2 regions of the Desulfuribacillus alkaliarsenatis genome follow, and region 1 is predicted to be linked to the other one. Evidence: a T-box and tRNA genes for the amino acid it is inferred to sense, from the RefSeq annotation. Region 1 holds a T-box; the other holds one or more tRNA genes.
What was found. A T-box is a leader RNA that pairs with one kind of tRNA and senses whether it is charged. The one in region 1 lies ahead of ileS (isoleucine--tRNA ligase), so its partner is inferred to be a tRNA-Ile.
Positions count from the first base shown of each region.

Region 2: it encodes a tRNA-Ile, which carries the amino acid that the T-box ahead of ileS (isoleucine--tRNA ligase) is inferred to sense. The anticodon was not compared.

Region 1 covers NZ_MIJE01000033.1:104,305-120,843, forward strand. The annotation lists gene BHF68_RS12360 (dihydroorotase) at 1-419, opposite strand, end outside; gene uraA (uracil permease) at 523-1,872, opposite strand; gene pyrR (bifunctional pyr operon transcriptional regulator/uracil phosphoribosyltransferase PyrR) at 1,899-2,447, opposite strand; gene BHF68_RS12375 (protease complex subunit PrcB family protein) at 2,705-3,094, opposite strand; gene BHF68_RS12380 (RluA family pseudouridine synthase) at 3,162-4,064, opposite strand; gene lspA (signal peptidase II) at 4,061-4,567, opposite strand; gene BHF68_RS12390 (hypothetical protein) at 4,585-4,923, opposite strand; gene BHF68_RS12395 (TraR/DksA C4-type zinc finger protein) at 5,018-5,749, opposite strand; gene BHF68_RS12400 (M23 family metallopeptidase) at 5,758-6,741, opposite strand; gene BHF68_RS12405 (phasin family protein) at 6,905-7,219, shown strand; gene BHF68_RS12410 (ABC1 kinase family protein) at 7,222-8,904, shown strand; gene ileS (isoleucine--tRNA ligase) at 8,998-11,766, opposite strand; T-box leader at 11,816-12,071, opposite strand; gene BHF68_RS12420 (DivIVA domain-containing protein) at 12,118-12,606, opposite strand; gene BHF68_RS12425 (YlmH family RNA-binding protein) at 12,677-13,468, opposite strand; gene BHF68_RS12430 (YggT family protein) at 13,470-13,757, opposite strand; gene BHF68_RS12435 (YggS family pyridoxal phosphate-dependent enzyme) at 13,858-14,559, opposite strand; gene pgeF (peptidoglycan editing factor PgeF) at 14,552-15,394, opposite strand; gene BHF68_RS12445 (YlmC/YmxH family sporulation protein) at 15,505-15,825, opposite strand; gene sigG (RNA polymerase sporulation sigma factor SigG) at 15,900-16,539, opposite strand, start outside.
Region 2 covers NZ_MIJE01000001.1:277,003-293,541, reverse strand. The annotation lists gene BHF68_RS01450 (B12-binding domain-containing radical SAM protein) at 1-373, opposite strand, end outside; gene BHF68_RS01445 (B12-binding domain-containing radical SAM protein) at 402-1,766, opposite strand; gene BHF68_RS01440 (class I SAM-dependent DNA methyltransferase) at 1,780-2,442, opposite strand; gene BHF68_RS01435 (B12-binding domain-containing radical SAM protein) at 2,446-3,750, opposite strand; gene BHF68_RS01430 (GNAT family N-acetyltransferase) at 3,788-4,804, opposite strand; gene BHF68_RS01425 (hypothetical protein) at 4,817-5,893, opposite strand; gene BHF68_RS01420 (RNA polymerase sigma factor) at 5,934-6,569, opposite strand; gene BHF68_RS01415 (hypothetical protein) at 6,788-7,324, shown strand; gene BHF68_RS01410 (lecithin retinol acyltransferase family protein) at 7,539-8,084, opposite strand; tRNA gene BHF68_RS01405 (tRNA-Val) at 8,294-8,369, opposite strand; tRNA gene BHF68_RS01400 (tRNA-Leu) at 8,379-8,467, opposite strand; tRNA gene BHF68_RS01395 (tRNA-Ile) at 8,525-8,602, opposite strand; tRNA gene BHF68_RS01390 (tRNA-Asp) at 8,610-8,686, opposite strand; gene obgE (GTPase ObgE) at 8,854-10,170, opposite strand; gene BHF68_RS01380 (Spo0B domain-containing protein) at 10,212-10,793, opposite strand; gene rpmA (50S ribosomal protein L27) at 11,006-11,296, opposite strand; gene BHF68_RS01370 (ribosomal-processing cysteine protease Prp) at 11,310-11,642, opposite strand; gene rplU (50S ribosomal protein L21) at 11,664-11,975, opposite strand; ribosomal protein L21 leader region at 11,989-12,091, opposite strand; gene BHF68_RS01360 (Rne/Rng family ribonuclease) at 12,186-13,679, opposite strand; gene BHF68_RS01355 (TIGR03936 family radical SAM-associated protein) at 13,728-14,507, opposite strand; gene BHF68_RS01350 (TIGR03960 family B12-binding radical SAM protein) at 14,504-16,384, opposite strand; gene BHF68_RS01345 (site-2 protease family protein) at 16,495-16,539, opposite strand, start outside.

The sequences.
Region 1 (16,539 bases):
TCCCCGATTGTTATTGCTCCAATTGGATATACTTTTACACCATTATTAACATTAGCCTTCTCATATATATATTCAACAATCTCTTTGCTGTCTGTTACAGGTTTAGTATTTGGCATGCACGCTATTGTAGTAAACCCACCTTTAGCGGCAGCCTTTGAACCCGTTTCAATAGTCTCTTTGTATTCAAATCCTGGTTCGCGAAGATGTACATGCATATCTATAAAGCCAGGAGTTAACAGCTTTCCAGCAGCGTTGATTTTTACGATATCTTGATAATTATCTTCTATAGCATTTTCAACTAACCGTTCATCAATCTTATCTTCAATTGCTACTATCTTTTCATTTTCTATTAAAATATCCTTACTTTTGTGCAATTGCCTTCCGTCAAATAATTGTACATTTTTAATTAGTACTGCCACTTTATCACCTCTTAATTTGTATAGAAAAAGCTTCTTATCTATATGTTTTCCGATAAGAAGCTTTTTCATAAAGCCTTACCGGTCTCTCGTACCGTTTTAAAGGCTACTGCTCAACTGTTGAAGGTCGTTCATCAACTTCAATTGCTTTAGGTAAAATTGCATTTAAAAGAATACCAGCTATAGTAGCTAAAGCCATGCCATGTAATTCAAGTAATCCAAAGTTTAGAATTGCATTACCAACACCTAGGATTAAGATAACACTTGATATAACTAAATTTCTTTTATGTTTGTACTGAATACCACTATCTACTAGCATCCTTAATCCAGATGATGCAATAATACCGAATAACAGGATACTTACACCACCCATAACTGGCACAGGTATTGTGCTGATTAAAGCTGCTACCTTGCCTATAAAGGCCATTCCAATTGCCATAATTGCTGCTCCAGCTATAACAAATACACTAAATACGCGCGTTATCGCTAAAACTCCAATATTCTCTCCATAAGTAGTGTTAGGCGGTCCACCGACTAGTGAAGCGAAGAAAGTGGCCACTCCATCCCCTAATAGAGTTCTGTGTAAACCAGGTTTTTTCAATAAATCTCTTTCTACAATCTTTCCTGTAACAAAAATGTCCCCTAAATGCTCTGCTATCGTAACTAATGCCACAGGTACAATCACCCAGAGTGCAAGTGTATTAGGTATAGGTGTCGTAAATTCTGGTATAGCGAACCAAGGTGCATCTATTACCTGTTGGAAATTTACTAACCCTAGTGGAATTGCTGCAATATATCCACTAACTATTCCTAATAAAACAGGAATTATTGCAAAGAAACCTCTAAAGAATGTACTTGCTATAATTGCTACTGCAAGGGCTATAAACGCTACTAATACGCTTGTCCCACTATAAACTTTTAATAATACTGAGTCTTCTTGTACATCTTGAACACTACCAGGTAATGCACTAAATTCTTCTATCGTTGCAGGTTTATCTACTACTATATATTCTGTAGTCGCCATGTCTACTGCAACAGTTGCTAATCCTAATCCAATTACAACTATTACCGAACCAACTACTACTGGAGGTAATAACTTCCTTAACCACTCAACACCAAATTTAAATATAATTCCTGAACAAATTGCATAAACAACACCAATCATCATAATGCCAAACATTGCTTCTCCAGGACCGCTAGTTGCTGAAACTGCGATAATAGGAGCGATAAAAGCAAATGAAGAACCTAAGTACGCAGGAACTTGTCCTTTAGTTATTAAAATAAACAAGAGCGTTCCTACACCACTGGATAATAATGCTACTGCTGGGCTTAATCCTGTTAAAAATGGTACTAAAACTGTTGCACCAAACATCGCAAATAAGTGCTGGAAGCTTAATGGTAATAACTGCGATAATGGTGGTCTTTCATCTACAGCGATTGTTCTTTGTTGAGACATTATTTCTTCTCCTCCTAGTTTTTATATTATAATTGCTTTTGCAGAATGATAACTTGGTCTTGTCCATCAGTTTCTTCTAACATGACAGATACAATTTCTGTTTTTGATGTAGGAACGTTTTTACCAACATAATCCGCCCTTACTGGTAACTCCCGGTGCCCCCGGTCTACTAATACTGCTAACTGAATCCTTTGTGGTCTACCGATATCTACTAATGCATCTAATGCTGCCCTTACAGTTCTGCCTGTAAATAAGACATCATCAACTAGTACAACGTTTTTATCAACTATGTCAATTGAATTACTTGTGTCTAAATTAAACTCTTGCTTTTGTTCTTGATCAACATCATCTCGATACATCGTCACGTCTATTTCACTAACACTAACGCTTTGCCCTTCTATATCCTCTATTCTCTTTGCCAAGCGTCTTGCCAAATAAACGCCCCGAGTTTTAATGCCAATTAAAACAGTATTATCTATACCTTTGTTTTTTTCTATTATTTCGTGAGCGATACGAGTTAAAGCTCTATTTAATGCTTTTTCATCTAATATTTGATTTTTTTCTATTAGAGTCATTTATATCCCTCCAAATAAAAAACCCTTATCAGTATAACTGATAAGGAGTTGTCTCAACAAAATTTTGGAAAAACAATAGCTTACACCAGTATTATAGGCATACTCACTACATATTTATCCAATTTCAATCGATGAATTCCTTGCCAGTCTCTCTGTACTGTTTTTAAAGGATGATTTTTTTACATTAACGCAATAATAATACTTACATTTCAATTTGTCAATTAATATTTCTACAATTTACGACATTTTTTTAACTTCTACTGCTTATCTTCTCTTATAAACTCAACAGTATAATTATCAAGTTTTTCAGTTACGTTTATTTGTTCTTTTTCTTTTATAACTATTAAGTCAAAGGGATAAACGAAGCTTGCAATCATTGTTTCACCTTCCTTAGGTGATTCTAATGAATAATGAATTCGAATTGTATTATCTGATGCCACAGCTCTAATAATCTCAACCATGTAACCGCCACAATTTTTTTCACCTAAGGAGATTAACACATATAATTCATTGTCTATAATTTTAGTTCCTTCAAACTCAATTTCTTTCACAGATTCATACCATTCTCTAATCTTCGTTAACTTTGAATTCTTTACATCATTACTTTCTAGGTCGATTTTTTCAATATTTACTGATTTATTCTCCAACTAAACCAGCTCCCCTATCAGTCAAATTATTAATAGTATATGTAGAAATAAGGAAAAAGTTCTTCCCCTAAAGCTGAGTAAGAACTTTTTTAAAATCATTAGGTAATTCTGATGTGAAATGCATCTGTTTTCCTGTCTTAGGATGGACAAATCCTAACTCTTTTGCATGTAATGCTTGACCCAGGAGGTTAACTGACTTTCGGTAGCCATATAACGGGTCAGCCGCTACAGGGTGGCCGATGTAAGCCATGTGAACTCTAATTTGATGGGTTCTACCCGTTTCTAATGTCAATTCTAATAACGTGTAGTCATTATAATAATTTAATACTTTAAAATGAGTGGTAGCAGTTTTACCCTTTTCAACATCAACAGCCATTTTCTTTCTTTGGGTCTTATGTCTACCAATAGGAGCTATTACTGTGCCTTCAGAATTTGGTATTAAGCCATGTACTAAGGCTACATACTTCCTAATTATAGAATGTTCTTTAAATTGTTCAGATAAATGCCTGTGGGATAAATCGTTTTTAGCTGCTACAATGATACCTGTTGTATCCTTATCTATGCGATGGACAATCCCAGGCCTTAATTCACCATTAATACCTGATAAATCTTTACAATGGTATAATAGTGCGTTTACTAATGTACCAGTATAATGACCTTGTGCTGGATGAACAACCATTCCCCTAGGTTTGTTTACAACAATTAAGTCTGCATCTTCGTATATTATATTTAAATCAATTTTTTCTGGTGCTATCGTTACTTCTTCTGGTTCAGGAAAATTAATAACTATATGGTCATTTTCTTTAATTTTGTAATTAACTTTAATATTGCATTCGTTAACTTTAACACTACCATTTTGAATGTATAACTGAATTAGGGATCTAGATAGCTCTGGTAATTGCTCATGTAACCATTTATCAATTCTTACTCCAGTATCATCTGTAGTAATCAGGAAATGCTCTGGATTCATAGTTTATTCTCCTTCAATTGTTCATTCTCAAGTTTATGGGTATGCCATAAATCAATAAACAGAAGCACTACACCTATCACAATTGCTACATCGGCAATATTAAAAATCGGGTAATTAATCAATCGAAAATCAAGAAAGTCAATTACTGCACCTACAAAGATACGATCAATTAGATTTCCAACAGCTCCACCTAATAATAGTGTAATTCCAAATAAAAATAGTTTTTTATCCGCATGCCCCTCGTATTTATAAATTGCATAAATAATTCCTATAATAACAAATAGTGTAACGACAATAAAAAACCAACGTTGCTCTTGTAAAATTCCAAAAGCAGCACCGGCATTTCTATGGGAAGTCAGGTGAAATACTCCTTCCCATATAGGTATGGTATTAATATTTCGCTCATCCATAAAATTAACAACGGCTAGTTTTGATAATTGATCAATTATTACAATAATAACTGCTATGATATAGTACGGCACCTTAAACCTCCAGCTCTGCATGTATTATTTTGTATTTTTTATTCATAATCATTCATATAGTGTACATTTATTAACCTATATACTGCAATAGCTGTAACCCATCCAGCCAATAGAGACCATGTTGTGCCAGAAATCATATGAACAATGATAAAAATAAAAATTGGTGTTATATATGTAAACATTAATTTTTGGACTAGGTACTTCCAAGGTGGATGAGGCTTTTCTTTTTCTATCAAGAATACGCCAAAGCCAACTGCGAACGGGAAGATAAACCAAAAAACAAACCAAAGCCAGTAGTCAAAATGAAAAGCAAAACTAAGAAAAGACAATAGACCTATAACTCCATGCTCAAACCTTAAAAACAAATCTTTAGTCAAATGGTTCTCCTCCCCTAAAATCAATTTTTATATAGACAACCCATTTGATTTAAGAATAGCATATAGATATCGGTCCAACAACTTTTTTTATCTATCATTCCATATTCTGCTTACGTAGATAATCTTGATATGCTTGTTGTTCTATTGTACATGTCTCATTAGCTTCATTTTCAAGTTCTTCATCATACACTTCATCATACTCCATTTCTGTTTTATCTACATATTGATTATGATATTCGTAATGATAATGTCCTTCATTTTCATGGCTATTTGTGTACATTTCATTGTAATTTGTTTCTCCGCCCATCATCGAAGGGTCGTTAGATGTACCATATTGTGCAACAGCTTGCCAGCTATCTTCGCTATCAAACTCTGTTTCATGTTCACTATTATCATAATTATGTTTTCCAAATCCTGAATCCATGAAATCTTCTTCTATGGGCCTACTTTTAGATTCCATATTTTTATCGATATGCTTATGGCACTCTACGCAAAATGAAGTCTCTGGAACTGCATCAAGTCTGTCAGATGATATCATCGTTTCACACCTTTCACAAGTACCGTATGTTCCTTTCTCAAGTTTTTCTATGGCACTATTTATTAAATCTAACCGAACTAAGCTATCTTCCCTTAAGGCTAAATCCTTAGCTCTTTCAAACACCTCTGTGCCAATGTCTGCTGGATGATTATCGTAGCTACTTAATTCACCAATTGAATCATTTAGTGCTTGATTTAGACCGTATTTATTATTTTCTTGTAAGTGTTTAATAATATCATGTTTTTGCTCTAATAATTCAGCGTAATATTTATGGTACTTTTTATTCACCAATGTCATCACCTTTTCTTTTGTTTTTCTGCTCTTTCCCATCGATAAAGACTTGGAGTCGGATCAAATGACCACTCGTTTTTTCCGTTATCTTTATACATACCATAATGAAGATGAGGTGGAAATCTACCTGTTGTGCCCTTCGGCCCATAACCTGAATTGCCAACGTAACCGATTACTTGTCCAGCTTCTACAATATCGCCTTCATTTAATTCTTTGGCATATCCAGCTAAATGAGCATAATAATGATAAACATTATTCAAATCTCTAATTCCAACTCTCCAGCCACCATATTTATTCCAACCTTTAATTTCTACTACCCCATAGGAGGTACTTTTTACTGGTGTCCACGCTCTAGCAAATATATCTGTTCCCTCATGCATTCTATAACCACCATATGACCTGCCCGCACCCCAAGTGCTACGATAACTGTAAGAATATGTCAATGGAATAGGAAATGAGTTTCCTTTTATATCAACAGTATCAAAGTGTTGATAAATTTTTGTAAATTGTTCAATTCTTTTGAAAGCTTTTTCATTATTATAGAGTTCACTAAATAATTCTATATATTCTTGTTCGTTCTTACCGTTAGTGCTAACCCATAATGCCAGTGAATATATAATGTCATAAAAATTATCACTATCAGCAAGCCCATCATCTGAACCATCACGTCCTATTCCACCATAAAATGCATTTACCAGCGGACTCATGCTTCCTTGTTCGGTATTGCCTAATCCTCCCCATAGATTTTTATGGCTTAAAAATTGTGGGTTACCATTATCTTTTTTCTGTATATTAGTTTCATATTTATAGACAGCAGCCATAATTGACCAAGGAACTCCTGTAACAGCTTCAACTGACCTAAAAAATTCCTCTTGTTCACTAATCTCTGGTGCTTCAAGCGCGTAAATTGTATATGGATTAGAAATTTGAATGATTATTCCAAATACAACTATCATGGGAATGTATCTTAATTTTATCTTTATAGACATAGCAACCACCTTTATCCAATATTATTTATTCTTAATTACCTTGTTATTTTTTCACTATTACGTAGAAATAATAAGTACTAAGTAAATGTAATTAGAGGAAATTATTATGAGATTATGATAAAATTAAATTACAAATTTGATTTGATTTTAGGGAGGAATACACATGCAAAAGTGGCTAGAGAAAGGATTTTTATTTGGGTTAGGTGCTTTTTCAATCACAAAAGAAAAAGCAGAAAAAATAAAAGACCAAATTATTAAGCAAGGTGAACTAGGCCAACAGGAAGCAGATGAATTTATTGAAAGACTTGTTAAAAAAGGTGAAGAACAGAAGCAAGAATTAAAAGATATGATTAATGAACAATCTAAAAAAACCTTCAACGACTTAAATTTAGTGACACGTGAAGAATATAATGCTTTGTTAGAACGTGTAGAGTCTTTAGAAAAATTGCAAGCTAACAATAAAAACCAAGCAGATTAATTATGTTTAAAACACGTTATCGTCATATAAGTCGTTATCGAAAAATCGTTAACACACTAGCAAAGCATGGGTTTGGATTCTTAATCGATCAAACAAGAATAATTGATTTGTTTGGCAAGGATAAACACCAAGAAGTTTTAACATCTAAGATACATGCTAAAAAATCCAGGGGCGAACGAATACGACTTGTTTGTGAGGAATTGGGACCTACATTTATTAAACTTGGTCAGATTGCAAGCACTAGACATGACATTTTCCCAGAGGATATTATTTCTGAATTAGAAAACTTACAGGATAACGTTAGTTCTTTTTCATATACAGAGGTTAAAAAAATTATAGAGTCAGAGCTTCTGCAACCAATTGAGAACATTTTCTTAAGTGTCGAAACTGAACCTATTGCTACAGCTTCAATTGGCCAGGTTCATAAAGCTCGATTAAAATCAGGTCAACCTGTTGCAGTCAAGGTTCAAAGACCAGATATTACAGAAACGATTGAAACTGACTTAGATATACTGTTTGACATTGCAAGAATATCTGAAAATAGAACAGAATGGGGAAAGCAATATCATCTATATGAGTTAGTGGATGAATTCGCTTTTTCTATTCGCAGTGAACTTAACTATTTGCAAGAAGCTCGAAACACTGAGAGAATAAAAAGCAATTTAAAGAATACAGACTATCCTATTTACATACCTGAAGTCATCTGGGATTACACAACAAAAAAAGTAATAACCCTTGAATACCTCGATGGCGAAAAACTTACTAAGACTACTGATAAGTTCATAAACACTGACGATAAAGAACTGATTGCTACTACAATGATAGAAGCAATGTTTCATATGATATTGAATGATGGCATATTCCACGCTGACCCACATCCTGGAAATATGCTTTTATTAGAAAATAACTCAATTGGTTTATTGGATTTCGGCATGGTTGGAAAGGCTTCAAAAAGCATACAAGAAAGCTTTATTAATATATTAATTGGTCTAATGCGTAAAAATACTGGAACAATTGTAAAGGCTATACACTCAATCGGAATAGTTCCAGATGGTACTGACATAAAGCGCTTCCACCAGGATATAGATGTCTTACGGGATAAATATTATTATGTTCCTTTTAGCGAAATACATCTAGGTGAGGCAATAAAAGATTTGTTTGCCGTAACTAGAAAACATGGCATATTAGTCCCTACAGAATTTTTACTATTAGCTAAAGCGCTAATAACTTTAGAAGGATTAGTAGAAACATTAGCTCCTAAGCTAAATATAGTGCAAATTGCCGAACCTATGGGAAAAAAATACTTAAAGACACAGTACTCACCAGAAAATTTATTAAGGCGATTTACAGAAGAAGCGAAGGATTACAGTGAGATATTATTAGATATACCCCGATTAACTAAGGATTTATTACAAAAAACTAAAGAAGGTAAAACAAACATAGAAATAACTGTACCTAAGCTCGACTTATTCTTAAGAAAACTTGATACTATAAGTAATCGACTTAGCTTCGCTATAATTATGCTTTCCTTTAGTATTATTATGGTAGGGTTAATCGTTGGCTCTTCATTGAATAGACATCAAACTGTGTTATGGGATGTTCCTGCGATTGAAATTGGATTTATCGTTGCTACGTTCATGTTTTTATGGTTATTGATTTCTATTTTCCGATCAGGAAGATTTTGATTTTTAACATTACTATTTATAAATTTAAAAAAAGATCTGTTGTACTGAAAATACAACAGATCTTTTTTGCTCTCTATAAAAATTATTTATTTGTTATTTCAACTCAAAATCCTTAACGGCATCTGCACAGCTCGGGCAAATCGTTGGGTGCTCCGTGTTAACTCCAATATCTGGTGTAACAATCCAGCAGCGCTCACATTTCTCCCCTTTTGCTGGTGTTACCATAACCTTTAACCCTTTCATATCCATTGCTCCCTCAGGTGCTTTCGTAGCCTCATTATGCAATGTTACTTTTGAGACAATCAAAACCTTCTCAAGGTCTTTAACTGTAGACAGTATTTCATAAGTTTCTTTAGTTGGATATAAATCAACCTCTGCCCCTAATGAGTGACCTATCACCTTCTCAGCCCTGGCTACTTCTAATGGCTTAAGAATTTCTTCTCTTATTTTAATAACCTTGTCCCACTTTTCTTCAATACTTGAATCAAGGATTGTATTATCTATAGTTGGCCAATCGGCTAACTGTGGACTTATCAAATTTGTTTCAGGTATATATTTCCATGTCTCTTCCGCAGTATGAGATAAAATTGGTGTAATCAATTTTACAAGTGACAATAGCACATCATAAATTACCGTTTGCGCTGCACGTCTAGAATGTGACCCTGGAGCGTTAGTATAAAGTCTATCCTTTAAAATATCAAGATAGAATGAGCTCATGTCAATCGTGCAGAAGTTATGGATTGCATGAAATACTATGTGAAAATCATACTTACTATAGGCATTAGTCGTTTTTTCAATTAAACGATTCAAACGTATTAAAGCATACTGATCAATTTCTTGCATTTCAGAAACATTCACTCGGTGCAATTTAACATTAAAATCATATAGATTTCCAAGTAAAAACCTTAATGTATTGCGAACCTTCCTGTATACTTCGGACATCTGTTGAAGTATGTTATCAGATATTCTTACATCGGCCTTATATTCCGCTGAAGATACCCATAATCTCAGTATATCGGCACCAAGTTTATTAACAACCTCTAACGGGTCTATACCGTTTCCTAATGACTTAGACATCTTGCGTCCTTCACCATCTACAACCCAGCCATGACTCAATACTGCTTTATATGGCGCTTGTCCCCTCGTTGCCACAGCGGTTGATAAAGATGAGTTAAACCACCCTCTATATTGATCAGACCCCTCCAAATATAAATCTGTAGGCCATTGAAGCTCACTTCTAGTAGCTGCTACAGCTGCATGACTAGAGCCAGAATCAAACCATACATCCATTATATCTTCTTCTTTTCGGAAGGATGCTCCCCCACAATCACATTTATGGTCTGTAGCTAAGAAATCCTTGGCATCACGTATCCACCATGCTTGTGATCCTTCGGCTCTAAAGATGTTTGAGATTCTTTCTATCGTTTCATCATTGATTATCTCTTTACTACATGTATCACAATACAATATTGGTATTGGAACTCCCCACACCCTCTGACGAGAGATACACCAATCGCCACGTTCAGCAATCATATTATGCATTCTTTGTTCGCCCCATGCAGGAACCCATTGTACCTTTTTAACTTCTTCAAGCATTTGCTTACGAAAGCCATCAATTGACGCGAACCATTGCTCAGTTGCTCTATAAATAACAGCACCTTTACATCTCCAACAATGAGGATATTGATGCTCTATATCGCCAATTGATAATAACGCACCAGCTTCATTTAGAGCTTCTATTACTAATTTGTTACCTTTAGCATAATATGCACCAGCAAAAGGCCCTGCTTCTTCAGTAAAGTGTCCTTTGTGATCAATTGGAGCTAAAATATCAATATTGTATTTTAACCCTACTAAATAATCCTCTAAACCGTGCCCTGGAGCAGTGTGAACACATCCTGTTCCTTGCTCAATTGTTACATGATCACCTAAAATTATAGGCGAATTACGCTCATATAGTGGGTGCGTTGTTACTATACCTTCAAGCTGGTGCCCTTTCCATGAGCCCTCTGTTTTAAAATCCTCCAATCCAAATGTCTTAACAAGCTGCTCAACTAGTTCTGTCGCTACTAGATACTGCTTATTATTTGAAATTAGTAATGTATACTCAACCTCAGGATGCACTGCTATTGCCATGTTAGCAGGTATTGTCCATGGAGTAGTAGTCCAAATAACCACATAGCTGTTATCATTATTAAGTATCCCTTTACCATCTGACACTTTAAATGTAACATAGATAGATTTACTTGATTTATCTTTATATTCGATTTCAGCTTCAGCTAATGCAGTCTCACAATCAGAGCACCAATAAACTGGCTTTTTACCTTTATAGATGTATCCCTTTTTAGCCATTTCACCAAAAACCTTAATTTGCTCAGCTTCGTATTCTGGCTTTAAAGTAATATAAGGGTTATACCAATCTCCACGGACACCTAATCGCAAAAATTGTTTTCTTTGCTTGTCTATAAATGCTAGTGCATAATCTGCACACTTTTGTCTGAAATCTATCACACTAATTGAATGACGGTCTATTTTTTCCTTTTTAATAATAGCATGCTCTATAGGAAGACCATGTGTATCCCATCCAGGTACATACGGAGCATCATAACCTTGCATTGACTTAAATTTAACAATAATGTCTTTAAGTACTTTGTTTAAAGCATGTCCAAGATGAATATCACCATTTGCATATGGAGGCCCATCATGTAATATGAATTTTTCATTGCCCTTTTTAGCATCTTGTATTTTTTCATAAATATTTATTTCGTCCCACCAGGCTTGTATATCAGGCTCTTTTTTTGGCAAATTTCCACGCATTGGAAATTCTGTCGATGGTAAATTTAATAATTTTCCGTAATCCATTTCTGTATTCCTCCATTTATTTTAAAAATAAATAATAAAAACCCCATCCCAAAGGGACGAGGTTTACCCGCGGTACCACCCTAATAACTACATGAGAATTTATCATAAAAACAAATTCTGAATTTATCATAAGACAAACTCAAATGTAATCACTTATGCCTTTAACGCAGGCTTACGTATCTTTCTACTAATAACTTCAAAAGATAAGGTAATCGGGTGATTTCTATATATAACGTTGTTCTGGCTTTCACTACCCCAGATCGCTGTTATCAATTGGTCATATATATACTTGTCCCTACATTTAATAATATTGCACTAAATTATATATAATCTTATATAATAAGTCAATTTTTATTCAATGTCTTCTATTTTCTTTGTTATTTGATTTAAATCATCCCAATCTTCATTATCAACTAGTTCTAATTGAGCTTGGATCAGTGAGCGCAATCTAGCCCGATACATTTTTGCTTGTTTTTTAAGCTCATCAACTTCCATTGCTGCTTTATGGGCTTTCATAACTGACTCATTAATAATTCTATCGGCATTTTTCTCAGCTTCTTTAATTATTAGTTTTGCCTCTTTTTTTGCATTTGACTTTACTTCTTCTGAAGTTTCTTGAGCGACTACAATTGATTTAGTTAAATTTTCTTCTAGTCTATTAAAGTGACTTGCTTTCTCTTCTAAGCCTTTAACTTGTTCTTGTAAATTTTTGTTATCTTTAATAAGTGCCTCGAAATCTTTAATAACATGATCTAAAAACTCATTAACTTCATCAATATCATACCCTCTAAGTGAGCGTGAAAACTCTTTATTACTAATATCCAACGGTGTTAAAGCCATATCCCTGCACCTCCACATTTTCTCTAATCTGACTTCTTTAGTTCTTTCGACAAAATATACAAAAATCCTGCTAAATATATTTACCGATTTGAATAGGAGTCCTACCTTTCTTATTCGCTGGTGATACCTTAAGTATTTTAAATCTACCTTTACCTCTAATCGATATAATATCATTAGCATTTACAGACGCAGCAGTATTTTCGTTAACTCCCCAATTTAGCTTGACAGTGCCTTTGTTAATTAACTCTGCAGCCTTAGACCTCGACATATTAGTCGCTGCTTTTACAATACTGTCTAGCCGCATTGAACTTACAGTGCATTCAATACTTTTAAATTCATCTTGTATATCTGGCAGTTGTTCATCATCTATCTTTTCAACATCTACTTTATAATTGCCCACTTGATACATTTGGTCCACTATGTATTCAGCAATTACACTGTCGATAATGACAAAGCATTCGTTTTCTGTAAGTTTTATATCTCCGACTTTTTCACGTTTGATTCCTTGTCCTAATATTGCGCCTAAAAAATCATTATGCTTAAGTGAGTGCTTATATTCCGTTACAGTAAGTTTTAGAGCTTGAATTTTGAAATCTGCTTTGCTATATCCCCAATCTACAGGAACTATTAGTGCCTTTTTCCTTTCGGCATTATCATAACCACCATAATAAATACATTCTAATGTAGAATAACGATTACAAAGATCTTGTAGGACTTTTTGTTTGTTAGGTTCAATAAAATCCACTAACTTGCTTTGATTCTTCTCAAAACAGAAATTAGTAATCTTCATAGCCATCTTTGCAAATGCAGCCTCTTCTTTACTGTAATAGTTGAAGATTTGTCCAGATGATTCATGTACCATTTTATAGACCTATATTTAAAAGAATCCAACCTAAAATTGATAATGTACCAATTCTAATAAAATAAAAAGCTATAAATGCGATTATCGGCGATAAATCTAAATAACCTCCACCCAATGACAACGGTGGTATAAATCCTCTAAACATAGATAAATATGGCTCTGTAAGCTTATAAATGACCTCTCCAAAACCAGTATGCTGTAAACTTGGAACCCAGGACATTATTATTCTTGCAATTAAAATGTACCAATATATTTCAAATAATAAAGCTACTGTATTCAGTATAAACACGTTTTCACCCCTAGTTTGTATTTTGCTGCCTTGTAAAGCATACACAATAAAGCATACACAGTTACTAATGAAAAATCAATAATTCTCAAAACCTCTTTTATTAATTATTATTGAATAAAATGCTACCTAATCTAACGATTGTAGCACCTTCCTCTATAGCAACTACAAAATCATTCGACATTCCCATTGATAAGTGTTTCATATCATAGTTTGCAAGACTTAATTGTGCTATCTCCTCCTTTAAGCAACGTAATCTAGAAAAAACTGGTCTAGCTAACTCTGGATCATTAAAGTATGGTGCCATTGTCATAAGGCCTACAATTTTTATGCGTTCATATTGTTCTAGGTTTCTAGCAAATTCTAAAGCCTCATTAATTGCTACACCATATTTAGTTTGCTCACCAGAAACATTTACTTGTATTAAGCATTCTACAGTTATGTCTAGCTTTATAGCTTGTTTGTTAATTTCCTTTGCTAAAGATAGCCTATCTAAAGAGTGGATTAATGAAAAATGAGGAACTATATATTTAACTTTATTTGTCTGTAGATGTCCAATAAAATGCCACTTAATGTTTCTTTTGTGATTCAATGGTAATTCATCAATCTTAGCTATAGCGTCCTGTGCCTTGTTCTCACCAATGTCATTTATTCCAGCTTCAACGCAGCTGATTATTCCATTTGCATCAGTATACTTAGTTACACCTACTATCGTTATTTCGCCTTTATCTCTATTAGCATTTTTGCAGGTATCGGCTATAATCGTTTGTACTCTATCAACATTTATTCCCGCAACCTTATTCATGTTTAACATCAATCCTTTTTTGCATAATAATCGCCGCCATTCTCCCCGTATCTCCTTGATTATATCTATAAGAAAAAAATAAATCTGGATTACAGGACGTACATTGATTCATATGTAATATATGTTTAGATAATATACCTCTTTTTAACAGTAGAATCTCATTAGCTTTACGTAAATCTAATAAGTATTTTCCTTCTGACTTACAACTATATATTAAATTTAACTCATTTTCATTAAATAAAGATTTATACTTATTAATTACATTATCATCAACTTCGTAACAATTACTACATATAGATGGACCGATGGCAATTTTTATATTACTAAGTTCCGAATTATAAAGTGCACTAAAATTTTCAACCATTTTGCCACCAATATCTAAAACGGTCCCCTTCCATCCTGCATGAGCAATACCAATTATCCCTCTGGTCACATCCCAAACATAGATTGGCACACAATCTGCGTAAAATGATAATAATGCAATACCAAATTCTGTAGTTATTAACCCATCTGTTTCAGGTATCGGACTTTTGTCTGTAGTACCTTTACCTATATCATGCTTATTTACAATATGTATACTATCTTTATGAATTTGTTCAGCACTAACAGAATTACTTATATCTATATTAAAAACGGATAGAATTTTCTGTCTGTTTTTCATTACAACGTCTTTTACATCACCAACATGTATTGCCATGTTAAGGCTATTATAGGGCGCAACACTATAGCCACCAGATCTACAAGTGAAAGCAAGTTTAACTTCTTGTCTATCACAAGTATCATTAATTTCAATCCATCTAACATCTGCTTGCTCTTGATGTAAAACAGGTAACATTAAATCCTCTCCAGTATGTTTTAATTCAAACCTATATCTTCTTATTTTAACTTAAGATAGTAAATTCGTAAAATACAAAAATAAGCACGCTTTTTACAGCGTGCACTATTTTAACGACAGCGATAATACGGTCTAGATTTATCTTGATCTATTCTAATTGTCCTACCCTCTTCATTTCTATGCTCAGCAATAGTTGAATCATCTAATTCAACCAATATTACATCCACTCCAATTTTCCTAATTTGTCTCCAAGGAATTATAATGTCCTGCCGATCACTGAATAATCCTAGAAATTTACCTCCTGCTGGCACAATTATCGATTTTATATAGCCTTCTTTCAAATCTAAATCAAAATCGCTGATAACACCTAGTCTTCTACCATCCATGATGTTAATAACATCTTTAGATTGAAAATCTGATAGCTTAACCATTTTTATCAGCTCCCTATATCCAATATTACATTATATAGAGAGTTGTTAATATTTATGCTTTTTCTAAGGATTGATTACGTTTTAACATGTTTTTGCACCTGTTTAATTGCTGCCTTCTCTAACCTAGATACTTGTGCTTGCGAAATTCCTATTTCTTCCGCAACTTCCATTTGTGTTTTACCCTCATAAAATCTCATTGAAAGTATTTTCTTTTCTCTACCTTCTAGTCTATGTAACGCTTCTTTAAGTGCAATTTCTTCAGTCCAGAAACTATCCTGCTCACGATCATCTTTAATTTGATCTAATACAAATATTGGATCTCCACCGTCATGATATATTGGCTCAAATATAGACACTGGGTCCTGAATAGCATCTAATGCAAAAACGACATCTTCCTTAGGCACATTTAACACCTCAGAAATCTCATAAACTGACGGTTCCCGAGAGTTTTTATATGTTAAACTGTCCCTAACCTGTAATGCTTGATACGCAATATCACGCAATGATCTACTAACCCTGATAGGATTATTATCCCTTAAGTATCTTCTTATCTCACCAATAATCATTGGAACAGCATATGTTGAAAATTTAACATTTTGACTTAAATCAAAATTATCAATAGCCTTAATCAAACCGATACAACCAACTTGAAAAAGATCGTCTACATATTCACCTCGATTGTTAAATCTTTGAATTACTGACAATACCAATCGT
Region 2 (16,539 bases), on a different contig from region 1:
CGCTAATTAACTTTTCCCAAATGTTTTCCGCATCACCGACAACTACACTGTTACAATACCTAGTGGCTTCCTCTGCCATTAGGCTTGCCATATAACCCCCAAGCACAACCGTCTTTCCCCGCCTCTTAAATTCTTCGGCAATATCTATTGTTCGGATAATAGCGTGACCCATCGAACCTATTGCAATCAGGTCAGCATCGGTATCAAAGGGGATATCCTCAATTGTTTCTAGAATAATCTCTACTTGCCAATTTTTTGGCGTTAGAGCTGCTATTAAGGGTAATGCTAACCCGACAAAATAAAGCTTCTTCTTTTTAATCGGTTTTCGTTCCGAATCATATGGAGTTGACTGAATCAGCAGGAGTTTTTTCATAGATTACATACTTCCTCACTTATTACATTTACTTCGCCACTATGATTTTTTTAAGGTATTGCATAGTAACAGCACTGCTACCTACAGATAATTTCAACACTTCTGACAGACCATATTTGCGAATTAATCTCAGTACGTTTTTCGGTCGCATTGTAATCTTATAATAAAGCTTTACTATTTCCATGTAATAGCTACGGACACTCATCTTCTCTGGCTTTAACACAAGATGGGCCAGATCCCATTTCTCATATTCTTCTCTATCTATTATTAAATCTTTTTCGTATTGCTGATAAATTTCTGTACCATACAAGGGCGTTAGGGGCTGTAAATTAACGAATGTAATGTCCATCTTCACTAGCCATTGGTATAAGCTTTGAAAATCCGCTTTGGAAAAGTCCATCCCTAGAATTATCGTCCCGTAAATCTCAATGTCATATTTTTTCAATACATTTATCGCCTTTTCGTTTTCGATAATACTTGTCCTTTTATTGTATTTCTGCAAGTCGTCATTTTTGAATGACTCTAGCCCCATAATCACAGCCCTCAATCCATGGTCACGGAATATTTCTATTACATCTGCATTACTACTAACGAAGTCAGCTCGTCCGTATACGAGAAATTTCTTCGTTATATTATATTTTGCTAGTTGGCTACAGAATTCCAATATGCGTTCACGAGAAAATAAAAAATCATCGTCTACAATGTAAATCTCAGGCTCAGGGATTGTTAATAACTCTTCAATTACAGACTCGATACTTCTAGTAAAATATTTCCCGTCAGTGACTTCCTTACAGAAGCAAAAACTACAACTATATGGGCAACCATATGATGTTTTAATCAGTGCACAAGGATTGTGGAACATATAATAATATTTGTCTCGATAGCGGTTTACCTTGTCACGGTCAGGATTTTCATAGGGAAATGAAGTGTCTTTACGACTTGTCAATCTAGGTCTATATGTTCCATCAATATATGACATTTTTTCTTTACGCTGCATTAGGTAATTAATAATAGTATTAAAAGTTGCTGGGCCATTGGCCTCTACAATATAGTCTATATCAGGACTAACAAAATCCGCTGGCACAACTTCTGCATAGACCCCACCTGCGACCACAATACAATCTGGCTTTAGCTTTTTTATTCTATGGGCATAATTCTTAATCACATTTACGTGTGTTACGTAGCCCGTCATTCCAACTACATCAGGATCAAACTGCTTGATGAAAGTTTCTAACGGCTCCTTCTCTAAAATCATATCGAGGATTTCTACTTTTACATCAGCGAGATCAATATTAGCCGCTAGATACTCCAGCTCAAGGGGCTCACAGACCATAACGTGCTGTAAACCAATCGTTTCTTTATCTGGTTTTGGGCGAATCAGTAAAATATTCATCCGTTGTTGCCTCTCATATATCTAATAGTGTTTTTTTGAAAGCGAACAAAATAAGTGATGGCATATACTTTTTGTCGCTTATTCTTACAATTTTCTCACATTTAAAAAGTGATTCTGACATCGACTTAATTTCTTCGATACTTAGGTAATTTGCCTTGCCTGTTGTTAACTTGACAAAACTCATAACAAACCTGTCGTAAAGCGTGTTTTCTGAAGCTTGTGCTAAAAATAGATAGCCTTGGTTATTAAGCTTGTTATGAAATTGCTGTAACACTTGGAGCTGTTTACTATAATAAGGGAACGAATGGGTACAAACAATAACGTCATAGGTTCCTGCAAGCTGCCCAAGCTGTTCGACATCTAATAGATAGAGATCTATATCTTTATACAAATCACCATTGTGAGTGTTATTATGTTGCTTCGCTACTTCAATCATTTGCTGTGAATAATCTATACCTGTTAAATGTAAATTGTAATCGGGAAACTCTTGTCTTATCTCCCTTAATAGCTGCCCGATTCCGCACCCCACATCGAGAATTTTGTAGTCTATATCTGGTTGTAAATACTCCCTTAATTGCCGTAGTATTTGTTGGCGTGTTGGCTGTAGTGAGAACTTCTGCACCCACAATCGTTCATATCGTTTAGCCCACTGATCCCATATCTTTCGATTTGACATGATTTACCTCCAGGGATTAAATGATGACCATAATAGTCCACGGATGTGCCGACTTCGGAAAAATTGTTCTACATATAGCATATAAAAGTTAATATAAAACAATATTGTTGGCATGTTAGTTGGCTTTATTATCGCATGCAAAAAATCATTACTCTCATGTTTATGATCTATAATCTGCTCTTTATATTCTTGATATAGGGCTGTACCCTTTAAGGGTGTAAAGATAGATAGTGCGTAGGAGTCTAAATTACTTGCTCTAATCCAGCATCTGAGCCTGCGAAAATCTTTAAAAGTAAAATCTATGCCAACTATAAATAATGCAGTAATCCGTATATTGTACTTGCTAGCTATCTTAGTTGCCTGCATGTTTTGGTTGGCTGAACATTGTTTATTCATCGTCTGCAAGCTCTGATCATCTACCGCTTCAATACCTACAATTAGTTCTATAAATCCTATCTCTGCTAGTTTCGCAATTATGTCCTCGTTATTCGCAATAAAATCAACCCTTGTGTAGGCAATAAATTTCTTATTAGTGTTTTGCGCTTTAACCTCTGCTATAAACTCCAAGATTCTTTGGCGCTCAAGTAGAAAACTATCGTCAACAATCCAGATATAGTCTGTATTAATCTCTTTAATTTCTTCAATTACAGATTGCATATTACGAGTAGTATATTCACCCATATTTAATAGTCTGCAATAACAGAACTTGCACTTAAAGGGACAGGACATAGCAGTTTGTACTAAGGCTACGGGACTATATTGCATATATTTTGTTTTTTGCTTATAGGTTTCTAAGTATGCTCTATTTGGTAGGGCTAGACAGCTTAAATCAGTTTGCTTCTTTTCATTTACTTGCCATTGCTGACCATTATGAAAAGCTATTCCCCCAATCTGATGTGCTGTGTCCTTGCTAAAAGCAGTCTTGATAAGTTCTGCAAACGCATTAATCTGATTGGAATGTACAATATAATCAATACTATCTATAAAAAAATCTTGGTAGTTAATTTCTGCATGTACGCCGCCAACAATCACTTTTATATCACGGTTCAATGCTTTAATAAATCGTGCATTATCTAATATAGTCCCAACGGCTGTTACATACCCCGATAAGGCAACGACGTCAGGATTGTACTGGTGTACTATGCTTTGGAATGTCCCGCCCTCTAGTAAAGCATCATAAATCCTGTGCTCTATATCTAACTCTGTTAACAGACTGGACAAATACTCCAATTCAAGGGGCTCTGTTACAATCGGTTCAAAATGAGAGAACAACGTCTTCCTATGACATTTGACTAATAATACTCTCATTTTCAAACCCCCTCCAGTTTTCTTGAGTTTTCCATGATTATGTCTTGAATACGTTATGTTTAATTGCGTAATCTTTGTAAGAAAGTGCGCCGATTCCTTTGCTAATAAGGAAGTTCATTATCGGATTGCTATGATGCGCATATATTAGCTTTGGTTGTAGCTTTGCCCCAATTTTTAGTTTCGTTTCCTCTGTCGTTTGCCCGAAATCTAAGCGCTTTACTCCTAGTTCGATGCCGATTCGGACAATCTGTAATATCATATTGAGATAAAGGTCGTAGGTTTCAATCAAGCTGTAGTTAATTCCCCCAAATATAAAAGTTAACTCTTGATCAGCCTTAACTACTTGGACAAATGCTACAACTTTATTTGTTACAGAAAACGTAATAATTTTCGCTGGAAATTGCTGAAAAAACTCAATAGATTGCTTCTCCAGCTTGTTATCGGAACGCTGGTAAACATCCTCATACAATCGATACATATCTATTGTAAATTCCCTATTATCCGTTAGCTCTCGAATATCAATGGCTGATCCTTTTTCTAATGCTTTTTTGACTCTATATCGATAATGGCTTCTCATGTCTGATAAGTAGTGATTAAAGGATTGCCAGCGATTTTCTAGTATGCAAGATGCTAAGGTACGCCCTTGTGCCATAGATGTATTGAGTCTGTCGGCATTTAAGATAATTGTAAAACCTTTAACCTTCTTTGCAGCTTCCACAATTGCTTGCATGCCCATAGTTTTCATTTCTGCTGTCTGTAGCTCTTTATAAGCATACCCAGGTTTTGCTACAGAAAGTGGCAATCCGACAATTGTCACAGGAACCTTTAAAGAAAGGTGTGGTGTAAATGTAAACAGGTCTAGCTTGTGCTGGTAAGTCACAAACACAGCTTTACGCTCCAAATCAATGTGGTATTTCTGTCCACATGGGTTAAGCTGTTCTAGGGATACCAGGGTTTGTCTTTTTAGAAAATATTTATCGATCTGGACACTCCCAGCGACAATTTCATCCCATGCTTCAGGTAGTTGGTTGGCGTTTTGGTATACTTTAAACATAGCAATGCCTTCCTATACATTAATTGTAAATACTTTGAACTGCTTGTACTCCTGATCACCCCAACGGAATCCGAATCCCCGGGAGTCTATGTTTTCTTCTAATACCCATCCTGATTCACATAACCGGAAGCGGTTTCCGACAAGTTTACGGCATTCATCAAACAATGCCAGGACGGCGCCTTTTTTCTGATAAGCTGGCAATACGCCAATCTCTACTAACTTGAACTTCTGTATTGTTTCTGAAAATAATATATTCTTAAGAACTGTCTTGACTCCTACAGATTCACCAGGATTAATAAGTTCGTTAAAATCGGGATACCAGAGCATAAATCCAATCGGAATGCCTTGATGTTCTAATATTAGCAGATTTTCTTCTTTTAATAGCCATTTGAAATCTTTAAAGAGTTCTAAGTCTTCTTCCAAACGCCTTTCATAGTAAAATTTATGATTGCGAAATGCTTGATTATTTAAAGATGTATAAATCGCTACATCTTTTTTTAAGTTTTTGAAGTCTGCCTTCCTAACCTTGTATAAATTGTGAATGCGTTCACGGAGTTTAACGTTCTTATCAGAGTCAAACACATCCATTTTCCCTATATAATTTACAAGTCTTGTTTCTTCATTTGCGTGCTTTTGAAAATACTCTATATAGTAGGGTGGGTTATAGGAACTTCCGAAGCTTTGTAACTTGTCGTAGCAGTTTGCCAACAATCCTAAACCATAATTCACATGAAAATCAAGACCGACTAATATTTTACTGATGCCGTATTCTTGTGCTAGTTTCCTGCCGTAGTCTATCATTTTGTCGATAGCTACTTGGTGATTAGGTAAAGCCTCGAAAAATGTTAATTGTAATGTATCAGCCATTCTATCTACTACTGCAAAAGTACAGGCCGCTACTACTTTTCCAGAATCAACAATGACTATAGGTGTAATCCTACTGCTTTTGCAAATAGTCGCAGCTCCAGAAAGAATCCCCTTTAGAACTGAGCTCGTATTATCTCTATAATAACTATTGTCTTTATATACTTCCTTATATAAATTCAAATATTGGCCGATCATTTTTTTGTCAACAACTTTTATCTCCATTGCTACACCTCATAAGAAAACTGGCTTGTGTATCATACTATTATAACTGTTTTTCCCCTAAAATAGATAGCTCGAAATAATTGTTAAGCTGCATTCGAAAAAAAACCAAAAACAAAAAAGAAGAGTCGGCCTGGGCCAACTCTTGGTCTTGCATATATTTTATTCTAATTTTTTGGCATGCCTTGGTGACTGCTGCCTTTGAGGTCCCACGCATCTCAGCGATGTCTGACTTACTGTAGCCCTGCATCAGCAGAATGGCTATCTCTTTCTCGCTTGGTGTAATTGTTCGGATTGCTCCGAAGGATTTGGCAAATTCAAACTCATTGTACTCTTCACACACCGCGCCTACGGCTAATTCACCTTGCTCAAACTGCTCTATGTGTGTTATAAACATGTTTCGTCTATTTTGCAGGCGCTGGTAGTCCTTGATTACATTATCTGCAACACGGTAGAAGAACGTGGTGAAATTTGCTCTGTCTGCATCATAGGAAGGTAATACGCGCCATAGCTTCTCCATAACCTCCTGACGAACATCATCAAAGCTATGGGATGCAACGTTACTCTTCATACACAGGCTAATGAATATTTTTTCGACATTTGTGAAAATCAACTGGAATAAGCTGTTCTTAATTTCTCGGTTGGTAGTTTGGTTGTATTGCTTAATCAAATTTTTCATATGATATCAACCTCCTAAATGGATTTTGAAAAAATCATATGGAATATACTTGAAACAAATCGTTTAACTAAATTATCATAATTATTATCAAGAATCAATACTTTTTCTGCAAAAAAAATTCCAATTTTAATTGATTTGATGGTTAACTAATTTTTCCCTTCTACGTATAACAACGAGAACAGCAAATACAACAATGGATTGATATAGGGGGCATAAACATGGAAGATGCAATCACGTTAGCAGAGGCATTGCCATTACGAGCAAGTATTAAAAATACAATTGCAGATTTGCAGTCTGAACGAAATCAAGTGGCGACTGTTATCTATGAAAAAGGGGATGACTACGAACTACCATCACGTAACTTTGAACAGGTAACTGAGGAAATAGAACAAGTAGCTCAAGATTTGAGAATGCTAGAAAACAAGATTGCCCTAGCAAATTTACAAAACACTGTCGATTGGAGCGATGAAAAACTCTCTATCCACGAAGCGATTATGCTAGCTCAATATCTACGCCAAGAAGCTAATGAGTTATTAATGTATAGTAAGAAGAAAAAGGTGTCCGTTCATAGAGATAGCTACGGAATTAACCTGTCCAAATCTTCTATTCAAGAGAAAACTCTTTATGACCCTGACACTGTTCGCAACGAATCCGTCAAACTGACAAGAAAAGCAAATAAGCTGTCTTCTATGATTGATGCTGCTAACCACTCAATCACGATTAACTTTGATGCAGACCGATACATGGGTTACTAAAACCTATGTATCGGCTCTATCTAAAGCCACAGGAAATTGTAGACACCGCTTTTAGTAGTCATTTGAGCGTATCAAATGCATACTATTACATTTGATCATTTGGATAACTTAGCCAAACGGATCACGATTAACTCCTTACAAATTAACGCACTTACAACTTACGAACGGAATATACAATTATACTTGTCTCGTTTCCTGTAGCTTTATATGGAGTCTAATCTCCAGATCTACACCATCTAGCAAAGTTCTCACAATTATTAAAGATAATATTATAGCTAACCTCTCCCAATCTCTTATAGGCGCGCCTCACAATTTCTGCTTCAGAATAAGAGATAGGGCTACTATATTTACTTAATCTATGTATCTTATTTCCTTCTGAAAACTCTGAAACAGATACCAATTCAACTCTATTTTTCGAATAGTGGATTACATTATTGCTTCCTACATAAATTCCATGATGAGTAAAATCAACACCAAAAGATTTTAAATAAACATATATATGATCCCCATCTACGAAAGTATCAGGTTCATTAAAATTACTATCTATAAACTTATTAATATTGTTACTTTTTATAGAGTTACCTATTGTGCCTACAGTGTTATCTATTACATCACTTGCCTTGTTACTTATTTTGTGTACATTTCCAACCGCTTTACCTAAATCTTCATTTATCCCATATGCAATTTTCTCTACACCTTTCTGTAATGAATTGTTAATTGGTTTCCCAATATTATTTCTAATAAAGTTATATAAGCCCACATACTCACCCCATTAATTATTTGCTTGTTAGAATATATTTCATATCATTTTATTTAGTACAAAGCCACGTATTTGCTAATAAAAAATTGAGCCATTTAATTCATTCTCCTTTAATAAATATCTTGTTTGCAAACGAATCGAATCCCTGTATTTAAAAATTTTCACAGCAAAACAACCCTTGAATATCAAGGGTTGTTTTGACTGTTGTATGGTGGGCGCAAACGGGCTCGAACCGCTGACCCCTACCTTGTCGAGGTAGTGCTCTCCCAGCTGAGCTATGCGCCCATATTAAGTTGGTGCCGAGGACCGGACTTGAACCGGTACGAGATTTGAGCCTCGCAGGATTTTAAGTCCTGTGTGTCTGCCAATTCCACCACCCCGGCTAAATGAAGCTTGGCAAATGCCAAGCTCTTTAGCAATGACTTGCTATTTAATTTGGTTGGTGGGCCCACCAGGATTCGAACCTGGGACCAACCGGTTATGAGCCGGTTGCTCTGACCGGACTGAGCTATAGGCCCTTTAAAGTGGCGGAGCTGACGGGATTCGAACCCGCGATCTCCTGCGTGACAGGCAGGCATGTTAGGCCTCTACACCACAGCTCCACTCAGTCGCAAAATTCCAGCGACATTTAATAGAATAACATATATATTCTCTCAAGTCAATATTTCTAGACAAGTTTTTTCAAAAAGTGGACATGTTATTTTTTCCAACATGTCCACTCCAATAATAACTTTCCAACTTTAAGCTTTCTAACTTTCACTTTTATATCCTAATCTACAAAATCGAATTCCATCTCTACGATGCGGATCGTATCGCCTTCTTTAGCGCCTGCTTCACGTAGTGCAGCATCAACACCGATGCCTTTTAATATACGGGCGAAGCGGGTGACGCTATCCTCACGACTAAAGTCTGTCATGACTACAAGCTTCTCTAGGCGCTCACCTTCAACGACAAAGGTTTCGTTATCTTTACGAATGGTAAACGGTTTTTCCTCTGCTTCTGCACGATAGATTTTGTAATCCTCTGTTTCTTCGCCAATATCTTCATAAAGCAGAATATTAGGCAGTTCTCTAAGTAGAGTCGATATATCTCTAAGTAGTGGATCTAGACCTTTGCGGGTTAAGGCCGATAATTCATAGATTTTTATATCTTCAAGGCTTTTGCCTTCCTGCTTATATTGTTCCTCTAGCTCTTCTTTAAATATCTGTAAGTTATCTGCAGCGTCTGGGATATCCATTTTATTGGCGACGATAAGCTGCGGACGCTCCATTAGCTTTGGATTATAAAGCTCAAGCTCTGCATTGATTTGCATAAAGTCTTTAAACGGATCTCTGCCATCGACAGCAGCCATATCAATCACATGAACAATCACTCGGGTACGCTCAATATGTCGTAAGAATTGATGTCCGAGTCCAACTCCTTCATGTGCCCCTTCGATAAGTCCAGGCAAGTCAGCCATGACAAAGCTATCCTCTTCGTCAACCTTAACGACCCCGATATTTGGTTGCAAGGTAGTGAAATGGTATTCAGCGATTTTCGGTTTAGCTGCTGATACTACAGACAGCATTGTCGATTTCCCAACGGACGGGAACCCTACCAGACCAACATCAGCTAATAGCTTCAGCTCTAAAATAATTTCAAACTCTTCACCAGGCTCGCCCTTTTCAGCTATATCAGGCGCTTTGTGACGAGAGTTAGCAAAACGGGTATTTCCACGTCCTCCACGACCACCTTTAGCAATAGTTGCTTGATCTCCGTGGCTCACCAAGTCCGCTATAACTGCACCAGTCGCTTCATTTACCACCACAGTACCTGGCGGAACACGCACTATAAGGTTGTCCCCTTTAGCACCATGCTGATTCTTAGTTCTTCCGTTTTCACCCTTAGGCGCACGGAAATGCTTCTTGTATCGGAAGTCGACAAGTGTGCGTAACCCTTCATCCACTTCAAATATAAGGTCTCCACCCTTACCGCCGTCACCACCTGCAGGGCCTCCATCAGGCACAAAGGGCTCACGACGAAAGGCGACCATACCATTACCGCCGTCGCCACCTTTGACATATATTTTTACCTTATCTACAAACATGTTTCCACCTCATATGTATAAATCATTCTCATTTCTGATTATTAGCTATTGTAGAACAGCAGCTCCCATTCAAAGACCTCTGAATCCTGGTGATGCTGTCTTAGTTCCACATTATACTTCTCTAGACGTTTTTTCAAGCAACTTACTGCTTTGTTGTCTTCCGCTAGCTCCTCGCCATAAAGCGAGAATATTATTTTTGGAACCTTGGGCTTTGTAACATTATCGACTGACATAACAATCTGAATATGGTTTAACCCCTGCTCCTGAGCCGCTAGGCTTGTAATCGTACTTAATATTATTGCTAATAATTCTTCTTCATTACGTTTTGTATATTCTAATAAATGTATACGTCGACTGCTACTATAGAAATCAAATTTCAATTCAGGAAAGCGCATAGTCATTGCAATAAGATTTGCACTTAACCGATCATTACCTAAATTCGATAAGCGGCTTTGCATTTGATATTCTCGCGCTATTGCCTCAATGTAATCAATAATCTTTTCCGTTTTTTCTAGTTTGGCATAGGCATGAATAACTTGTATATGATTAACCATATCATGACGTAGTTCTGTCAACATTTTTAATACCTGCTTGTGTGGTTTATTCATTTTTAGTATTTCCATATTCATAACAACCAACCCTAACATATCTTATTACTTAATAAACACATTTCACCGTATTCAATAAGTATGTACTTCCTTTATTCGACAAAGATACATAAAATCCCTTTTAAAATAAGAAAAAGATAATAGCGCAAACGAAATCAAGAACCATTTTAAAGAGTAAAGAGCCAAAAAAAAGATCTGGCTTTAGACCAGACCTTTCTCTATAGGTTTTATGCTTCAGCAGATACTGGGTAAACGCTTACGCGTTTTTTATCGCGACCTAATCTTTCGAAAGCAACAACACCCTCAGCTTTAGCAAATAGTGTGTCATCTCCACCAATACCTACGTTATCTCCAGGGTAAATCTTTGTACCTCTTTGACGTACAAGGATACTTCCAGCAGATACAAGCTGGCCATCTTGACGTTTAACTCCTAAGCGTTTAGCTTGACTGTCACGACCGTTCTTGGAACTACCTACTCCCTTTTTCTGAGCAAATAATTGTAGATTCATTTGTAGCATGTAAGCCACCTCCTTATACGTGTTTCGTTTTATATTCGATATATTCACTATAATTATCTTTAATTGCTTGAATACCTAAGACCATACTCTGTAAAAGTAGCTGCATTTTCTCTTGCTGTAATAAATCCTGTTGTTTTGGAAAATGACATTCTAGTATTCCTAAATCAGATGTTGGTTCTAGCTTAATCCCTAATAAGTGAGAGATGCTATTTACAGTATTCAGTGTTAATACTGATACGGCTGAACAGACAATATCTTGTCCTTGATCTGCATAGCCCGCGTGACCATGGACTTGAAAAGATACGACTTCGTCAGCTCTGTTCTTGTATACGATAATTTCAACCATAGGCTAAGTACTACCTTACTACTATGCGTTGATAGCTTCGATTACAACTTTAGTGAACGGTTGACGGTGTCCTTGCTTACGGCTGTAGTTCTTTTTCGGCTTGTATTTGAAAACTACGATCTTCTTAGCGCGACCATTCTTCTCTACTTTGCCTGTTACTGTTGCATTAGCAACTGTTGGGCTACCAACTTGAACTTGACCGTCTTTAGAAACAAGTAATACCTTGTCAAAGCTCACTGAATCTCCAACTTCTGCATCTAACTTCTCAATGTAAAGCTCAGTGCCTTGTTCTACTTTGTATTGCTTGCCACCAGTTTCGATAATTGCGTACATGTACTGCACCTCCTATTAGACTTAGACTCGCCGTCGAAGGTCTATAAGGCTATATAGCTTATAATTAAGCTGTATACTTATAGTTTAAAACCTTGTACGTGCGGTTGAAGCATGCCGGAGGAAGACCCCAATGGCACACTGCTCAAAATATAATATCACTTTTCCACATACGCTGTCAATAGCTACGCTTACTCTTAGTAAGTTATAATTCTAATATAGCGCTGCTGCTTCCTTTTCATCTCCTGAATAGATAATGTTAAAATGCTCGATATCTACAAATTCCTTCTCACGTATAAAGATGCGTTTGCCAAATTGCTGCTCGATAAACTGCTGATTTTCATTATTAGCACCTTTAAAATCAGCTGCTATCCGTGGATGCATCTCGACAATAATTGCTTCGTCCTTCGTGTGTCGTAGGTAATGACGGATTTCTCTATCAATACGATTGGCTATCGCAATATCTGACAAGACTTTCCCAGAGCCATGACAGGTTGGACAGGTATCTAGAAGGACATCATGTAAGCTTTTTCTTATTTTTTTACGTGTTATTTCTACTAATCCGAGTCTTGTGATACCTAAAAGATGTGTTTTGTTGCTGTCCTTTTGTAGTTCTTCCTCCATGACCTGCAAGACTTTTTGCTGGTTTTCCTCGACATGCATATCAATGAAATCGACGATGATAATGCCACTGATGTTACGTAAGCGTAGCTGTGCCGCTACTTCCTTGGCCGCTTCAACGTTCGTACTAACAACTGTGTCCTCGAGATTTCGCTGGCCTACGAACTTGCCAGTATTTACGTCAATCACAGTAAGAGCTTCTGTGTGATCTATGATTAGATAGCCACCATTTTTCATCCAAACCTTTGACTTTACAACCTTAGATAATGAATCTTCAATTCCATAGTGGTCAAAGATTGGAGCATCACCTTTGTAATGGGTTACACTCGAAATTAGGTGGGGAGCAATGTTTTCAAGTATTTTTGATATTGCCCGATACTCATCATGTGTATCGATAACTATTTCTTCGACATCCTCAGTTAAAACATCCCGTATTACCCTTGGGACAATTTCTAAATCACGATGAACCAAGCTTGGGGTTTTCTGAATTTTAACTGTGCGTTGGATATTCTCCCAGATCCCTAAAAGTAGCTTGTAGTCCATTTCAATCTGCCGACGGTCAACGGTATTTGCTACTGTGCGTAGAATCATCCCTAGTTGATCTTTTTCAAACAGTGATTGAGCTATCTCTTTAAGACGGCTGCGATCCTGCTCATCTTCAATTTTCCTCGAAATTCCAATATGCTTAGATAGCGGCATTAGCACAATGTAGCGCCCAGGTATATTGATATTGACTGATACGCGGGCCCCCTTAGTTCCAAAGGGCTCCTTGACCACCTGTACAACGACCTCTTGACCCTGCTTTAAGATCTGATTAATTTGCACATCATCGGTCGTTCCCTGTTCCTCTAAATGGTTCGCCACGATTGCATCGGAAACATAGAGAAAGGCGTTTTTTTCTAGCCCTATATCTATAAAGGCTGCCTGCATTCCTGGCAGAACGTTACTGACACGTCCCTTATATACATTGCCCACAAGCCGCTCACTTAAAGGCCTTTGAATATAGATTTCCCTTAGAGCTTCATCCTCCAGGACACCAACCCTAAATTCCCTACTATCACAGTTTATAATCAGTTTTTTTCCCATTGTCCATCTCTCCAGCTTTAATATCCTAACATCTGAACTAAGTTTTCCTTATGATAGAAACGGTTTCTTTATCATCTGCTCTTCCATGATGCCAAGGTTTTTTCTATGGATTTGATAGGGAGCTTCTGGCAGTTCACCGTAAGTACGCAGCACTTCGATAATTTCATCAGGACGAACGTTAGCCTCACTTCCTGATTTCACAAGTGCTCGGACGACAACTTTAGTGTCGTCGCTATCTGCTTCTGTGATGCATTCAATCTGGTATACAAACGGCTTTATGTCAAGCTCCCGCTCCTTTTTCTTACTAAACCTAGATATTACCCAGCTGTCTTTTAGGTTTATTTTGTGCAAGGCTGCCTGCAGCTGCTCTTGGAATTTTGCAAGTGATTCTGCACGTGATTTAGCAAGTGATTCTGATTCTGCAGAAGCTTCTGAGTTTTGTGTTTCTGGGTATATATAAATCTCATACTCTGCAGCATTAATTACGCTCATTAAGGTTTTCAGCTTTTTCGGTTCTTCTCCTAATTCATAGAGGTGCGCTTCTTCGATTCTGAGTCCTTCAGGAAGAATTCCGTTCATCTGCTGCATAAATTCGTCTGGAGTCATCGGCTCATTAAGGTCAATATCAAGAAATTCACTTTCACTGGTGGTCCCAACTCCTAAGGCAGAGCCAAAGGCTAGCCGTGGATGGGGATTAAAGCCTTGACTATAGGCAATTGGAATCCTTGCCCGCCTTAGGGCACGACCAAACATTCTTTGCAAATCGAGATGGGAGATGTAGCGTAGACCATCTCCTTTTGAAAAGCGTGCACGCATCGTTCTTATCACTGAACTTCCTCCCCCTTCCAGACAACAACATCTACACCTAAGGACTGACATACTCCGCAGCCTGTACAGTTTGCGGTCCGACAATCTTCAATTGTCTTACCTACTAACGCCCGCTCGTATTCAATCTCTAAATATTTCTTACTAACCCCCGAGCTAATATGCTCCCAAGGAAGAATTTCATCATAGGCAAAATTTCTAAAGGCGTACCACTCTGGATCTATCCCTACCTCCTGATAAGCCATCAGCCATTCACGATTACGGAACTGCTCTGTCCAGCTATCGAACTTGCAGCCGTTCTTCCAAGCTTGGTAAATAGCCTTAGAAAGTCTACGGTCACCTCTAGAAACAGCACCCTCTAGGAAGCTAACATTTGGATCATGCCAGTTATATGTGATGGCTTTAGATTTTATCGCATTTTGTAATACGGAGCGACGACGCTGCAGCTCATTCTTAGATAGTTGTCCAACCCATTGAAATGGCGTATGGGGCTTTGGTACAAACAGCGAGGTGCTTACTGTAACCTTAAGTCCACGGGTTTTGCCTTTATTTACACTACGATAGGCTTCTACTACCTTCTCTGCTAGCTCAGCGATGCCAACTATATCCTCATCCGTTTCTGTCGGTAAGCCGAGCATGAAATACAGCTTCACTTGCTTATATCCAGACTGAAAAGCACTAGTCACAGCGTCAATCAAGTGCTCTTCGTTAACTCCCTTATTGATAACATCACGCAGTCTTTGACTACCAGCCTCAGGGGCAAAGGTAAGCCCAGACTTACGCATTTGTTGTAGCTCTTCAGCTAGCTTGACGGAAAACTTGTCCGCCCTTAACGATGGCAGGGAGATGCCGATTTTCTCTTCCTTAAATTCATCTAGTAGCTCATGGATTAACTCCTGAATTTGTGAATAATCGTTGCTTGCTAATGATGTCAACGATATCTCATCGTATCCTGTCTTATCCACTAATGTGCGGGCAATTTTTCGAAGATTTTCCTTCTTGCGCTCACGAACAGGTCGATAGACCATACCCGCCTGGCAAAAACGACAGCCCCTAGTACATCCCCGTTGAATCTCTAGCATGACTCGGTCGTGGACAACGTTCAAAAACGGAACAACCAAATCCTCTGGATATTCAGTAGCATCTAAGTCCCTTAGCACCCGCTTCTCAACCTTAGCTGGTATCGAAGGGTGATTAGGTGTAATAGAAGCAACCCTACCGTCATCCTTATACTCAACGTCATAAAAGCGTGGCACATACACACCAGGGATTTTTGCTAATCTTAAGAGTGTCTCCTCCCTGGAAATCTGTTTGCCAGTGGATTTTTGTTCTGCTTTTATCTCCTTGTACACATCAGCTATATCTATAACTGCCTCTTCACCCTCACCGACCACGAATAAGTCGAAGAAATCAGCAATCGGCTCGGGGTTAAAGGCACATGGTCCTCCTGCTAGTACTAACGGATGCTCTTCAGTACGATCCTTAGCATACAAAGGTAAATCTGAAAGGTCTAGCATATTTAAAATATTGGTGTAGCTCATTTCATACTGTAATGTAAAGGATACAAAGTCGAAATCCTTAATCGGCGTTTTCGTCTCTGTGCTCGTCAGTACTTGATTGTGGTTGCGGATCTTTTGCTCCATATCGACCCACGGTGCAAAAGCGCGCTCCGCATAGTATGTATCCCTTTTATTTATAATGTGATATAAAATTTTATAACCTAAAAAAGACATCCCAACCTCATACACATCAGGGAATGCCAAGGCAAATGTTACATCCATTTGTGCGTGATCTTTCATCACTATATTCCACTCGTTACCAGCGTACCTAGCTGGTTTTTCTACTTGCGTCAGTATATCATGCTGACAAATCTTCTCCATAATTTCCTCCTAAAAACTTATCCAAAATAGTATCGCTTTATTGTATCAAAGAAATCCCCCAACTTACAAGTTTCCTTGTCACTAACTATGATTATAAAGTTAGCATGTGTTTATAAGTTTAACATGTCCTCCATCGACATGTGCAACGGTACCTG